DNA from 2 places in the Pseudomonas sp. GW821-FHT03A09 genome. Region 2 is predicted to be linked to the other one. Evidence: predicted binding sites of a transcription regulator. Region 2 holds the regulator's gene; the other holds the start of a gene.
What was found. Region 2 encodes FliA, which starts transcription of late flagellar genes. Its sites were predicted from a motif close to CTAAAGTTTNNNNNNNNNNNGCCGNTAA; they were not measured.

Region 1 (7,368 bases), on a different contig from region 2:
CGGCTCCATCGTGTTTACCCGCCATGTACGGGCGCTTGATCCTGCAACGGTGGCGGCACGGGTCTTGCGCGCCTGTCAGACCAACCTGGTGCGAACCGTAGAAGGCGAAGACCTGTTTATCGAGTTCGATTCCATCTGCTTGCACAGCGACACCCCTGGTGCGCTGGAGTTGGTGGAGGCCACCCGCGAAGCCTTGGACGAGGCGGGCATCATCGTCAAAACGCCACAATAAAAACGCCCGATCATTTTTTCGCCTGCCTTTCTACAATGATTCCAAGAGGAACAGACATGGCTGAAACATCCCCCATCCGCTACAGCTTCGGCGGTGATGAACACTTATTTGCCGAGGTCAGCGACAGCATGTCCTTGCAGGCGTTTTTCAAAGGCATGGCCGTGACCCGCGCCGTGGAGCGCCTGGCCCTGGAAGGCGTGCTGGATGTGTGCCTGGCCAATGCGTCGTTCCAGATCCGCTTCGACCCCGACCGCATTGCACCCCATGTGCTGCTCGACGCCGTGCAAAGCGCCGAGGCCCAAGCCGTGGCTGAACGCACCTTGCACACGCGCATCATCGAAATCCCGGTGCTCTACAACGACCCCTGGACCCATGAAACCCTGATGCGCTTTCGTGACCGTCATCAAGACCCCACGGGCACCGATCTGGAATACGCCGCACGCATCAACGGCCTGGCCGATGTGGAGGCGTTTATCGCCGCCCACAGTGGTGCGCCGTGGTTTGTGTCGATGGTGGGGTTTGTCGCGGGCTTGCCATTCATGTTTCAGATGGTCGAGCGTGAGCGGCAGTTACAGGTACCCAAGTACCTGCGCCCGCGCACTGACACACCCAAACTCACCCTGGGCCATGGTGGTTGCTTTGGCTGCATCTACTCGGTGCGCGGCGCTGGTGGCTACCAGATGTTCGGCGTGACCCCGGCGCCGATCTACGACCCGGCGCAGCAATTGGCCTATCTCAAGGAGCACATGGTGTTCTTCCGCCCGGGCGATATCGTGCAGTTCAAACCCATGGACCGCGATGCCTATGACTTGGCTGTCGCCGAAGTGGAGGCCGGCCGTTTCGACCTGCGTATCCGCCCCGTGGAGTTTTCCCTCGACGCCTTTCTCGCCGATCCCATCGGCTACCCGAAAACCCTGCAGGAGGTGTTGGCATGATCAAGGTGCTCAAACCCGGCCTGGCCACCTCTGTGCAGGATCTCGGCCGTGAAGGTTATTACCACCTGGGCATCCCGCCGTCGGGTGCACTGGACCAATATGCCCTGAGCGCGGCCAACCACCTGGTGGGCAACCCGGCCGATGCGGCGGGCTTGGAATGCACGCTGATCGGCCCGGAACTTGAGTTTCGACAGGACGCACTGGTGGCCCTCAGCGGCGCGCTGATGTCGCCGCGCCTGGATGGTGAAGTGGTGCACCAGGACACCGCTTTTCAGGTGCGTGCCGGGCAGGTGTTGCGCTTTGAGTTTCCCAGGGCTGGCGCCCGCACGTACCTGGCGGTGGCCGGTGGCATCGATGTGCCGCTGGTACTCGGCAGCCGCTCGACCTACACCCTCGGCGGGCTCGGTGGGTTTCAGGGACGGCGCTTGCAGGAGGGCGATGAGCTGTTGATTGGAGAGGCCAGTGGGCGGGGGCGGGCGGGTAACAGCTTACCGATGGCGTTGCGTCGTTCGGTCGGTGGTGATGTGACGCTGCGTGTCGTGCCCGGGCTGTATTACGAGCGACTGAGTGACGCTGCGAAAAGCAGCTTCTTTGCCGAGCCCTGGACCGTAGGTTCAGAAGCGGACCGTATCGGCTATCGCTTCAAGGGCGGCAGTGCGTTGAGCTTTCAGCCGCGGGAGCAGCCGTTTGGCGCGGGCTCGGATCCGTCGAACATTGTGGACAGTTGCTACCCGATTGGCTCGATCCAGGTGCCGGCGGGGCTGGAGCCGATTGTGCTGCATCGGGATGCGGTGTCCGGTGGGGGCTACGCGATGATCGGCACGGTGATCAGCGCCGACTTGGACTTGATCGGGCAGATGCAGCCGAACCAGCGGGCGGGGTTTGTGGCGGTGAGCCTGGAGGAGGCGCTGGAGGCACGGCGTATCTACAAAAAGCGCGTGAAGGCGATGGCTGGACTCTTCAACAACTGAATGCATGCAAATCCATGTGGGAGCTGGCTTGCCTGCGATAGCGGATTAACATTCAACAGATTTGTTGACTGATCCACCGCCATCGCAGGCAAGCCAGCTCCCACAGGTTGAACGGTGTTGGGTCAGAACAGTTTGGTGAACAGCCAGTACAGGCTGCCTGACAGCAAAATCGCTGCTGGTAATGTCAGCACCCATGCCATTAGCAGATTGCGGATGGTCTTCATCTGCAACCCACCGCCATTCGCCACCATGGTCCCTGCCACGCCAGAGGACAACACATGGGTGGTCGACACCGGCAAGCCATACATATCCGCCGCACCGATGGTCAGCATCGCCACGGTTTCCGCGGCCGCGCCCTGAGCGTAAGTCAGGTGGGTCTTGCCGATCTTTTCACCCACCGTCACCACGATGCGTTTCCAGCCGACCATGGTGCCCAGGCCCAGGGCGATAGCCACGGCGATCTTCACCCACAGCGGGATAAAGCGTGTGGAGTTGTCGATCTGGTCTTTGAACAGCTTCAGTTTGCTCTGAGTGTCGGCGTCGAAGTTGCCGACCTTGCTTTTGTCCATCAGGCGAATGGTTTCGCTGGTCAAGTACATGTCGTTACGCACGTTGCCGACAGATTCGGCGGGAACTTTGGCCAGGGAACCGTAACCTTTGACTTCATCACCGATCTGGCCGGCGAGGGCGGCGAGGGCGGGCACCAGTTCCGGCGTGGCTTCCTTGGTGCGTACGTAGGTCGAGAGAATCGGTCGCGGGTCGCCGGACAACACCTGCGGCGCGCTTTTCACCAGCGCCACTTGGGTTACTTCGGCCACCGCCGCGAACTGCACAGATTGCTCGGCGGGCATGGTGCGGTTCAGCGCATAGGCCATGGGCAGGGTGCCCACCAGGATCAGCATGATCAGGCCCATGCCCTTCTGGCCGTCGTTGGAGCCGTGGGCGAACGACACACCAGTGCAGGTGGCGATCAACATGCCGCGAATCCACCAGGGTGGCGGGGTGTCACCCTTGGGGGCCTTGTACAGCGAGCGATTTTTCACAAAGGCGCGCAGGGCCAGGAGCAGCATCGCGGCAAAGACAAAGCCGATTAGAGGCGACAGCAGCAAGGCGTAGCCGATCTTGATCGCCTGGCTCCAATCCACGCCACTGGTGCCGTCACGTCCGTGCATCAAGGCATTCGCCACGCCGACGCCGATAATCGAGCCGATCAGGGTGTGGGACGACGACGCCGGCAACCCCAGCCACCAGGTGCCGAGGTTCCACAAGATCGCCGCGATCAGCAGGGCGAAGATCATCGCGAAGCCGGCCGACGAACCGACTTGCAAAATCAACTCAACCGGCAGCAACGCAATGATGCCGAACGCCACGGCACCGCTGGAAAGCAGCACGCCGAGGAAGTTGAAAAAGCCCGACCACACCACTGCAAAATGCGGCGGTAGTGAGTTGGTGTAGATCACCGTGGCGACGGCGTTGGCGGTGTCGTGGAAGCCGTTGACGAACTCGAAGCCCAAGGCGATCAACAGCGCCACACCCAACAGCAGGAAGGGCGTCCAGGTGGTGACTACCGTGCCCAGCTCATTCATGTCATGCATCAGGCTATAGGCCGTGAACAACAGGCCCATGGCGAGCACGGCGAAGAAAATGATCACGGTCAACAGGCCGGGTTTCTTGTCCAGCCTGGGTTTGGGGGCTGCGTGTGACGCGGAGGTGGAAGCAGTCAGGGAAGGGGTGGCCATGCCGGAGCATCCAGTGTGGGGAGGATGTCGTTCATGATCATTGCAGAATGTTACAGAGATGCTGCGATATGTCAGTGTTTAGGGGATTGGGAGTGCCACCTGTCCAATAAACACCGCAGAACCCATGTGGGAGCTGGCTTGCCTGCGATAGCGGTGAATCAGTCACTGAAACGGTGGCTGTTACACAGTTATCGCAGGCAAGCCAGCTCCCACAGTAGATTTCATTTCAGGTGGAGATTGAGGTCAGTAATCTTTGCGTTTACGGAACGCCCAGCGCCCGGCGATCAAAGTAAACGTCGCCACCAACGCCACCAGGATCCAGAACCCTTCCGGGTCCGTGGAAAGCGGCACGCCGCCTACGTTCATGCCGAAAAAGCCGGCAATGATGTTGATCGGCAGCGCCAGCACCGTCACCACGGTGAGGGTAAACAGTGTGCGGTTGCTTTGCTCGTTCAAGTTGGCGGCAATTTCTTCCTGCAACAGCTTGATGCGTTCCCCGAGAGCGGTCAGGTCGTTGATGATCAGCGCAAACTCCTCGGTGGATTTGCGCAGCTCCTTCACGTCTTCTTTTTGCAGCCATTGCGGCGGGCGATTGAGCAGCCGCAACAGTGAACCCGGCTCCAGCGCCAGCAGGCGTTGCAGGCGCACCAGCACACGACGCGCGGCCCCCAGTTCGGCACGGTTGGTGGACAAGCGCGAAGACAGCAACTGGTCTTCGATATGGTCGACGCTGAGGCTGGTCTTGCGCACGATCTGCGTCAGTACTTCGCCTTGATCGCGCAACAAATGCACCAGCAATTCGAGGGGGGAGCGGAAGTGCTCACCGGCCTTGACCGACGAACGCAGCTTGTCCACCGAGTGCAACGGTTGCAGGCGCGCGCTCACCAGCAAGCGGCTGCGGGCGCACACCCACAACGTGGAAATATCCGACGAAACCATACTGCTGAAGTTGAACACCACGTCGTTGACCACCGCCAGCAAGGCCGAGTCGACGTGCTCGATACGGGTGGAGCGCGAACCTTCGTGCAGGGCCTCGAAAAACTCTTCGGGCAATGACAGGTGCGCCTGCATCCAGCGCTGGCAGGCTGCGTGGGCCAGGTTCAAATGCAGCCACAGAAACTCTTGTGGATCGTCCGGTGCCTGCAAGGCCTTGAGCGCGGTGGCCGAATCAATCTGCTCGCCCTTTTCGCCGGGTCGAAAACGAAAACCGTAAAGCAGGCCAAACAGATCGGAATCCTGATGGCCGTGGTCGATGCTGTGGTTCATGGAGGCTCGCAGAGAAAGCGCCTGTAGGACGTTTCACAGGTTCGCGTGGGCGAATCATTGCAAGGATATTTGACAATTTTGTGACCGTTTAAGGTTTGCGCGACGCTTCAAGACACTTTTTTGACCACTGGTCAGCTAGCCTCAAGAAGTGTCTGGAACAGCCGATCCAGCGCATAAGCACCCTGTGGAGCAGCGGTGCCTTTGATGACAGGGAAGTTGCGGCGTGCATGCACCACTTCCCTTGTATCGAGGCGTTACCCCGATGAATGTTTTGCGAACCTCCTTGAGAGCACAAATCTTGTCGCTGCTCGGTGGCAGCTTGCTGGCGATGCTGTTGATCGCCTTGGCCTGTTTCAACTTCCTCTCCAATGGGGTGCAGAGTTATCGCAGCTTGATCGACGGGCCCTTGCTCACTTCACAGCTGATCGACGAAGCCAACCTGCAATTTAAGGTGCAAGTGCAGGAATGGAAAAACGTGCTGCTGCGCGGCAAGCAACCCCAGGACATGACCAAGTATTGGGGCCAGTTCCAAGACCGCCAGCGTGATGTGCAAAACATCCTGACACGGCTGGTCACCCAGACCCACGACGACGCAGCGTTGAGCAAACGCATCGAGGCCCTGCGCCAGGAACATCAGCAGTTGGGCTTGGCTTACGAAAAAGGACGTGATGCCTACTTGGCCGCTGGCGCCGACCCAACTGCGGGCGACACGGCGGTCAAAGGTGTGGACCGCGACACCAGCGAGCAAATGAGCGCTCTGGTCAGCGACCTGCGTGATCAAGGCCAGAAACAATCCTTGAGCATCAGCGCCCATGCCGAGCGCACGGTGATGCTGGGCCTGGCGATCATGCTGCTGTCCGGCGTGCTCATTGGTGTGTTCAGTTTGTTTTTGATCAACCGCAACTTGATCCTGCCGATTCGTGGCTTGATCGACTACGTCACCCAACTGAGCCACGGGCGTTTTGCCGAACGTGTGGCCAGCCGTCGTCAGGATGAATTGGGCCACTTGGCCGCCGCCGCCAATACCTTGCGCGACTTCCTGGCCGAAACCTTCAGCCGGTTGCAGCGCAGTGCCACCGACCTGGTCAGCGCCAGTGGCGAGTTGAATTCGATTGCCGGTCAGATGGCGACGGGCACCCACGAACAATTCAGCCGCACCGACCAGGTAGCGACGGCCATGACCGAGATGTCCGCCACTGCCCAGGAGGTTGCGCGCCACGCCGCCAGCGCTTCGCGGGCCGCCGATGAGGCGGATCATTCGGCCCGCGAAGGCGGTGAAGTGATGCAAGTGACCATTGCCACCATCGGCCAGATGCGCACGGAAATCCTCAATACCGGCACCATCATCCGTCGCCTGGAAACCGACAGCGCGCGGATCGGCAAGGTTTTGGAAGTGATCCGCGGGATTGCCGAGCAAACCAACCTGCTGGCGCTCAACGCGGCCATTGAAGCGGCGCGGGCGGGCGAGGCCGGGCGTGGCTTTGCGGTGGTGGCCGATGAAGTGCGCAGCCTGGCGCAACGTACGGCATCGTCGATCATCGAGATCAACCAGATTATCGAGGCGGTGCAAACCGGCGCGGTGGATGCGGCTGAGGCGATTGTCAGCGGCCAATCCTGCAGCGATGACAGCGTGGCAAAAGTCACCCAGGCCGGGGCGATGCTCAGTCATATCACCCAGGCTGTGGAAGCGATCCGCGACATGAACCGTCAGATCGCCACTGCGGCGGAGGAACAAACATCGGTGGCCGAAGATATTTCGCGCAACATCACCCAGATCACCACCGTGGCCACGGCGAACATGGACAATGTGCAGCGCACTGAAGCGGCGAGCCAGAATCTGCGCAGCTTGTCCGGTGAGCTGAACGAAGTGACGGCGCGATTGGGCGCGTGATCAGGGCAGGGGCAAGCTGAAGCTGAACTGGGTGCCGTATTGTGCGTGGGTGGTCACGTGTAACTCTGCGCCATGGGCATCGGCAATCTGCTTGACGATATACAACCCCAGGCCCAGGCCGGCCTGGGGCGTACCGGAAACCGGGCGTGAAAAGGGCTGGAACAGACGCGGCAAGGCCTGCTCGCTGATCTGCCCGGCATTTTTCACCGTCAGGAACAAGTGATCACGCTCAATCTGTGCCGTGACATACACCGGGCTGTTCTGGTTGCCGTGATGGACCGCGTTGGCGACCAAGTTGGAGAGCAATTGCATCAGGCGCTCGCGGTCGCCATAC
Region 2 (7,368 bases):
GCAAGTTAAGCGTTTTTTCGCCGCCGATATGCGTCAGGCCATGAAACTGGTCCGTGATGAGCTGGGCGCCGATGCCGCGATTATCGGTAACCGTCGTATTGCCGGCGGTGTCGAGCTGACGGCTGCCCTGGATTACACCCCCTCGGCATTGGCGCCACGCGTGCCGAACATGGAACTCGAAGACGAACTGCGCAAGACCGCCTCGCGCATTGTGTCGGCCCAGGCTGAGCTGAGCATGCGCGGCGACAGCGACGCTTCCACCAATCGCCAGTTGTTCGCCGGCCTGCCGTTGACCGCCGCCGAACCCTTGGTCGAACCGACTTTCGTCGAGCCGCCACGTCCCGCCGCGCCAGCCCCGGCCGCCGCCGTCGACCAGCGTGTGTTCGACTCGATGCGTTTTGAGCTCAATGGCCTGCGTGAACTGCTCGAAGTGCAGTTGGGCTCGCTGGCCTGGACCCAGCTGCAAGGCAGCAAACCGCACCAGGCCAACCTGTGGCGTCGCTTGCAGCGTATCGGCCTGTCCGGCCCGCTGTCCCGCGACCTGCTGGCGCTCACCGCCGAAGTCGAAGAACCGCGCCAGGCGTGGCGCATGTTGCTGGCACACTTGGCCCGCATGATCGTTACTCCGGAACTCGAACCCCTGGAAGAGGGCGGTGTGATCGCCATGGTCGGCCCGGCCGGCATGGGCAAGACCACCACCCTGGCCAAGCTGGCCGCCCGTTATGTGCTCAAGTACGGCGCCCAGAACATCGCGCTGGTGAGCATGGACAGCTATCGCATCGGCGCCCAGGAACAGCTCAAGACCCTGGGCCGTATCCTCAATGTGCCGGTGACCCACGTCGACCCTGGCCAGTCCCTGGCCAATGCCCTCGACCCGCTGCTGCGCAAGCGCGTGGTGTTGATCGACACGGCTGGCCTGCAAGCCAGCGATCCGGCCCTGCGCATGCAACTCGAAAGCCTGGCCGGGCGTGGCATCAAGTCGAAAAACTACCTGGTGCTTGCAACCACCAGCCAGAAACAGGTTCTTACCGCTGCGTATCACAGCTACAAGCGCTGCGGCCTGGCCGGCTGCATCCTCACCAAGCTCGATGAAACCGCGAGCCTGGGCGAGGTGTTGAGCTTGGCCATCAGTCATGAGTTACCGGTCGCCTACCTGACCGACGGCCCGCGGATTCCAGATGATTTGCATCTGCCGCGTCGTCATCAGTTGGTCAGCCGTGCTGTCAGTGTGCAAATGCAAGAAGAGCCTAGCGAGGAAGCGATGGCCGATATGTTCGCCGATCTCTACCACAACCCGGCAAAACGGGTCGGTTGAGACAGGATGAGCGCCGTGAAATGTATCTACATTGATGGTCTGCAAGCGATTCACGCGGCCAAGCCATGTAGCCTGCGTCTAAGCAAGACAAGGTAAAGAAATAAAATGGGCAGCATGCATCCCGTACAGGTGATCGCGGTGACCGGCGGCAAAGGTGGCGTCGGGAAAACTAACGTGTCAGTGAATTTGTCCCTGGCCCTGGCAGAGCTTGGCCGTCGCGTCATGCTGCTGGATGCTGACCTGGGCTTGGCGAACGTGGACGTTCTGCTGGGGCTGACACCCAAACATACCCTCGCCGATGTGATCGAGGGCCGTTGCGAGCTGCGCGATGTGCTGCTGCAGGGCCCCGGTGGCATTCGTATCGTGCCGGCCGCCTCGGGCACTCAGAGCATGGTGCACCTGAGCCCGGCGCAGCATGCCGGCCTGATCCAGGCCTTCAGCGATATCGGCGACAACCTCGACGTGCTGGTGATCGACACCGCCGCCGGGATCGGCGAGTCCGTGGTCAGTTTCGTGCGCGCCGCGCAAGAAGTGCTGCTGGTGGTTTGCGACGAACCCACCTCGATCACCGACGCCTACGCCCTGATCAAACTGCTTAACCGCGACTACGGCATGAACCGCTTCCGCGTGCTGGCCAATATGGCCCAAAGCCCGCAGGAAGGCCGAAACCTGTTCGCCAAGTTGACCAAGGTCACGGATCGCTTCCTCGATGTCGCTTTACAATACGTCGGCGCAGTTCCTTATGACGAGTGTGTGCGCAAGGCTGTGCAAAAGCAGCGTGCAGTCTATGAAGCGTTCCCTCGTTCGAAGTGCGCACTGGCGTTCAAGGCTATTGCCCAGAAGGTCGATACCTGGCCGTTGCCTGCCAACCCGCGGGGGCATCTGGAGTTTTTCGTCGAGCGATTGGTGCATCAGACGAGCGCAGGACCGGTGCTATGACATCCAGCGGCTACAACCTTTACAAAAAGTCAGCACGTGACAGCCAAGGCGAATTGATCGAGCGCTATGCGCCTTTGGTCAAGCGCATTGCCTACCACTTGCTGGCGCGCTTGCCGGCCAGCGTGCAGGTGGAAGACCTGATCCAGGCTGGCATGATCGGCCTGCTCGAAGTGTCGACCAAATACGACGCGAGCAAGGGTGCGAGTTTCGAGACGTATGCGGGTATCCGTATCCGTGGCGCGATGCTCGATGAAGTGCGTAAAGGGGATTGGGCGCCGCGTTCGGTACACCGCAACACGCGAATGGTCAGCGATGCAATTCGCGCAATTGAAGCAAAAACAGGCCGTGACGCTAAAGATCATGAAGTTGCGGCCGAACTCCAATTGAGTCTCGATGATTACTACGGGATTTTGAACGATACCTTGGGCAGCCGCCTGTTCAGTTTCGACGACCTGTTGCAGGACGGCGAACACGAAGGGCTGCACGAGGACGGCGCGAGTGCACATCTCGAGCCGTCGCGCGACCTGGAAGATGAACGTTTCCAGGGGGCGTTGGCGGACGCGATTGCCAATTTGCCGGAGCGTGAGCGACTGGTGCTGGCGCTGTACTACGACGAAGAGCTGAACCTCAAGGAAATCGGTGAGGTCCTGGGGGTCAGCGAATCGCGTGTCAGCCAATTGCATAGCCAGTGCGCGGCCCGCTTGCGGGGGCGATTGGGAGAGTGGCGCGCGCGCTGACAGGCAGTGTGGGGACACTGCAGACGCTACCGACCTTGCCCCTGGCGAGGCCGGGTTCGTTCCGTGGTGCCCTGGGCAGTCCTTTTTGTGTAACGCCTGTTGATTGAAATGGCGCGTCCAGGTGCTGGGCGCGTTTAAGACTGCTTGGAGGTCGAATTGGACAAGAACATGAAAATCCTCATCGTTGATGATTTCTCAACGATGCGGCGGATCATAAAAAACCTGTTGCGTGACCTTGGGTTCACCAACACGGTCGAGGCGGATGACGGCATTACGGCGATTCCGATCCTCAACAGCGGGAGCATCGACTTTCTGGTAACCGACTGGAACATGCCGGGCATGACCGGTATCGACCTGCTGCGCCACGTGCGCGCCGACGAAAAACTGCGCAGCCTGCCTGTGCTGATGGTGACCGCTGAAGCCAAGCGTGAGCAGATCATCGAAGCCGCCCAAGCCGGGGTCAACGGTTACGTGGTCAAGCCATTCACGGCGCTGGCCTTGAAAGAGAAGATCGAAAAAATCTTCGAACGCATCGGTCATTGATGCTGCCACGGGGGAGCTATGGAGCATAACGAAACGTCACAGGGAGACTTCGAGTCGACCCTGAAAAAGCATGCTCACCAGTTGGTCGACAGCCTGGAAAAAGGCCAGTTCGGCGACGCGGTGCAGTTAATCCATGAGCTCAACCAGACCCGTGACCGCGGCCTGTATCAGGAAGTGGGCAAGCTGACGCGTGAGCTGCACAGTGCAATCGTCAATTTTCAGATTGACCCGCACATGCCCCAGGCCGAAGAGATTTCGCAAATCACCGATGCCACCGAACGCCTGTCCTACGTGGTCAGGCTGACTGAGGCGGCGGCCAACCGCACCATGGATCTGGTGGAAAACGCCACGCCTCTGGTCAACGGTATGGCCAATGAAGCCCAGGCCCTGAGCGTTGACTGGGGTCGCTTCATGCGTCGGGAAGTGGGCGCGGAAGAGTTTCGTGAATTGGCGCGTCGTGTTGAGGGTTTTCTGTCGCGCAGTGAGCAGGAAAACCGCACGGTTTCCAGCAACCTCAACGACATTCTGTTGGCTCAGGATTACCAGGACCTTACCGGCCAGGTGATCAAGCGCGTGACCCAATTGGTCACGGAAGTGGAAAGCAACCTGCTCAAATTGGTGCTGATGGCCGGCCAGGTTGACCGTTTTGCCGGTATCGAACATGACCGCGCAGCGATCCTCTCGGAAAAAGATCCACAAAAACATCTCGCCAAGGGTGAAGGTCCGCAGATTCATGCCGATAAACGTGAAGACGTTGTATCCGGGCAAGACGACGTAGACGATTTGCTGTCCAGTTTAGGCTTCTAAGGAGCACCCACATGAGCTTCGGCGCCGATGAAGAAATCCTTCAGGATTTCCTTGTAGAGGCCGGCGAAATTTTAGAGCAACTGTCCGAGCAACTGGTCGAGCTGGAAAGCCGTCCGGATGATGCGAACCTGCTCAATGCAATTTTTCGCGGTTTTCACACTGTAAAAGGGGGCGCCGGCTTCCTCCAGCTCCATGAGCTGGTGGAGTGCTGCCACATCGCCGAGAACGTGTTCGACATCCTGCGCAAGGGTGAGCGTCACGTTGATTCGGAATTGATGGACGTGATTCTCGAAGCGCTGGATGCGGTCAACGGCATGTTCAGTGAAGTGCGCGATCGCGCACCGATCACCGCTGCCACCCCGGAACTGCTGGCCGCCCTGGCGCGCCTGGCGGAGCCGGCCGACACCTCGGCTGCGCCCGTGGTTCAAGCGGAACCTGAGCCTGTAGTGGAAGCCGAGCCGGATGTCACGGACAGCGAGTTCGAACAACTGCTCAACTCTCTCAGTGCCGTGAAGGCCGAGGCTGAAGCACCGCAAGCGGCCACTGCGCCTGCCGTGCCGACCAGCGAAGACATCACCGACGCCGAATTCGAATCCTTGCTCGACCAGTTGCACGGCAAGGGCCAGTTCGCCGCCGACGCCGTGGCGCCTGCTGCTGCCGAAGCGCCTGCCGCCTCGGCCAACACCGACATTACCGACGACGAATTCGAAGCGTTGCTCGACCAACTGCACGGCAAAGGCACGTTCGTGGCCGACGCCTTGCCGGAAGTCGCTGCCACCGCCGCCAGCGTTGTTGCACCGGCCGCTACTCCTGAACCTGCCGGCGATGGGCTGATTTCCGATCACGAATTCGAAGCCTTGCTCGACGAATTGCACGGCAAGGGCAAGTTCAGCGAAGTGGCACCGGCGGCCGCCGCGACGGCTACCCCCGTGGCCGCCAAGCCGGTGCCCGCCAAAGCTGCCACACCTGCGGCCGCCAAGCCCGCACCTGCTGCGGCCCCGGCCCCTGCGCGTGCCGCCGCTGCACCCGTGGCTGAAAAGCCTGCCAGCGAAGCCGAAACCACCGTGCGTGTGGACACGGCGCGGCTGGACGACATCATGAACATGGTCGGTGAACTGGTGCTGGTGCGTAACCGCTTGGTGCGCCTGGGCCTGAACAGTGGCGACGAAGCCATGCAGAAGGCCGTGTCGAACCTCGACGTGGTCACCGCCGACCTGCAAACCGCCGTGATGAAAACGCGGATGCAGCCGATCAAGAAAGTCTTCGGCCGCTTCCCTCGGTTGGTTCGTGATCTGGCGCGCCAGCTCAAGAAAGAGATCAACCTGGAACTGGTGGGCGAAGAAACCGACCTCGACAAAAACCTCGTCGAGGCCCTGGCCGACCCGCTGGTCCACTTGGTGCGCAACGCCGTCGACCACGGCGTCGAAACCCCGGAAGAACGCGAAGCCGCGGGCAAGTCCCGTAACGGCAAGGTGATTCTGGCGGCTGAACAGGAAGGCGACCATATCCTGCTGTCGATCACCGATGACGGCAAAGGCATGGACCCGACCGTCTTGCGCAACATCGCGGTCAAGCGCGGTGTGATGGACAAGGACGCCGCCGACCGCCTGACCGACACCGAGTGCTACAACCTGATCTTCGCCCCGGGTTTCTCGACCAAGACCGAGATTTCCGACGTGTCCGGCCGTGGCGTCGGCATGGACGTGGTGAAGACCAAGATCAGCCAGCTCAACGGCTCGATCAATATCTACTCGACCAAGGGCCAGGGCTCGAAGATCGTGATCAAGGTGCCGTTGACCTTGGCGATCATGCCGACCCTGATGGTGATGCTGGGCAACCAGGCGTTCGCGTTCCCGCTGGTCAACGTCAACGAAATCTTCCACCTCGACCTGTCGCGCACCAACGTGGTGGACGGCCAGGAAGTGGTGATCGTGCGCGACAAGGCATTGCCCCTGTTCTATCTCAAGCGCTGGCTGGTTGCGTCGGCTGCCCATGAAGAGCAGCGCGAAGGTCACGTGGTGATTCTGTCCGTGGGTACCCAGCGCATCGGCTTTGTGGTCGATCAACTGGTCGGCCAGGAAGAAGTTGTCATCAAGCCTTTGGGCAAAATGCTGCAGGGAACCCCGGGCATGTCGGGTGCGACCATTACCGGTGACGGTCGGATCGCACTGATTCTCGATGTTCCGAGCATGCTCAAGCGTTACGCCGCACGGCGTATTTGATTCTGGTGGGGCTTCGGCGGTATTGCCTGCCCCGCCTAACGGAGTGTTTATGGCAGTCAAGGTCCTGGTGGTGGACGATTCGGGTTTCTTCCGCCGCCGCGTCTCGGAAATTCTTTCCGCCGATCCAACCATCCAGGTGGTCGGCACGGCCACCAACGGCAAAGAGGCGATCGATCAGGCCATGGCGTTGAAGCCGGACGTGATCACCATGGACTACGAGATGCCGATGATGGATGGCATCACCGCAGTGCGGCACATCATGCAGCGCTGCCCGACGCCGGTATTGATGTTTTCTTCGCTGACCCACGAAGGCGCCCGGGTCACCCTGGATGCGTTGGACGCTGGTGCGGTGGACTTCCTGCCGAAGAATTTCGAAGACATCTCGCGCAACCCCGAGAAGGTCAAGCAGATGCTGTGCGAGAAGGTGCACAGCATTTCCCGCAGTAACCGTCGCAGCCTGTTCAGCACCCCTGCGCCCGCACCTGTTGCGGCACCCGCGCCGACGACATCCTCGTTTGCACGGCCAGCCCCTGCACCCGCGGCGCGGCCAGCGGTGGCACCAGTGCGCGCCTCGGCACCGAGCGCTCATTCGCCTGCGCCCAAGCGTAAAGCCTACAAGCTGGTGGCTATCGGTACGTCCACTGGCGGCCCGGTTGCCCTACAACGCGTGCTGACCCAACTGCCGGCCAACTTCCCGGCGCCGATCGTGTTGGTGCAGCACATGCCCGCCGCGTTCACCAAGGCCTTCGCTGAACGCCTGGACAAGCTCTGCCGTATCAGCGTCAAGGAGGCCGAAGACGGCGAC

Region 1: a site for FliA is predicted at 5,284-5,311, ahead of AC07V4_RS17495 (methyl-accepting chemotaxis protein). Genes of this name have one in related genera too.

What each region holds. Positions count from the first base shown of each region.
Region 1 covers NZ_JBWKUX010000009.1:58,032-65,399, reverse strand. Annotated here, with positions in the region: gene AC07V4_RS17520 (5-oxoprolinase subunit PxpA) at 1-232, shown strand, start outside; gene AC07V4_RS17515 (5-oxoprolinase subunit B family protein) at 289-1,167, shown strand; gene AC07V4_RS17510 (5-oxoprolinase subunit C family protein) at 1,164-2,138, shown strand; gene AC07V4_RS17505 (inorganic phosphate transporter) at 2,261-3,877, opposite strand; gene AC07V4_RS17500 (transporter) at 4,121-5,143, opposite strand; gene AC07V4_RS17495 (methyl-accepting chemotaxis protein) at 5,406-7,034, shown strand; gene AC07V4_RS17490 (GAF domain-containing sensor histidine kinase) at 7,035-7,368, opposite strand, start outside.
Region 2 covers NZ_JBWKUX010000004.1:198,739-206,106, reverse strand. Annotated here, with positions in the region: gene flhF (flagellar biosynthesis GTPase FlhF) at 1-1,315, shown strand, start outside; gene fleN (flagellar synthesis regulator FleN) at 1,421-2,254, shown strand; gene fliA (RNA polymerase sigma factor FliA) at 2,251-2,991, shown strand; gene AC07V4_RS08790 (chemotaxis response regulator CheY) at 3,160-3,534, shown strand; gene AC07V4_RS08785 (protein phosphatase CheZ) at 3,553-4,341, shown strand; gene AC07V4_RS08780 (chemotaxis protein CheA) at 4,353-6,563, shown strand; gene AC07V4_RS08775 (protein-glutamate methylesterase/protein-glutamine glutaminase) at 6,613-7,368, shown strand, end outside.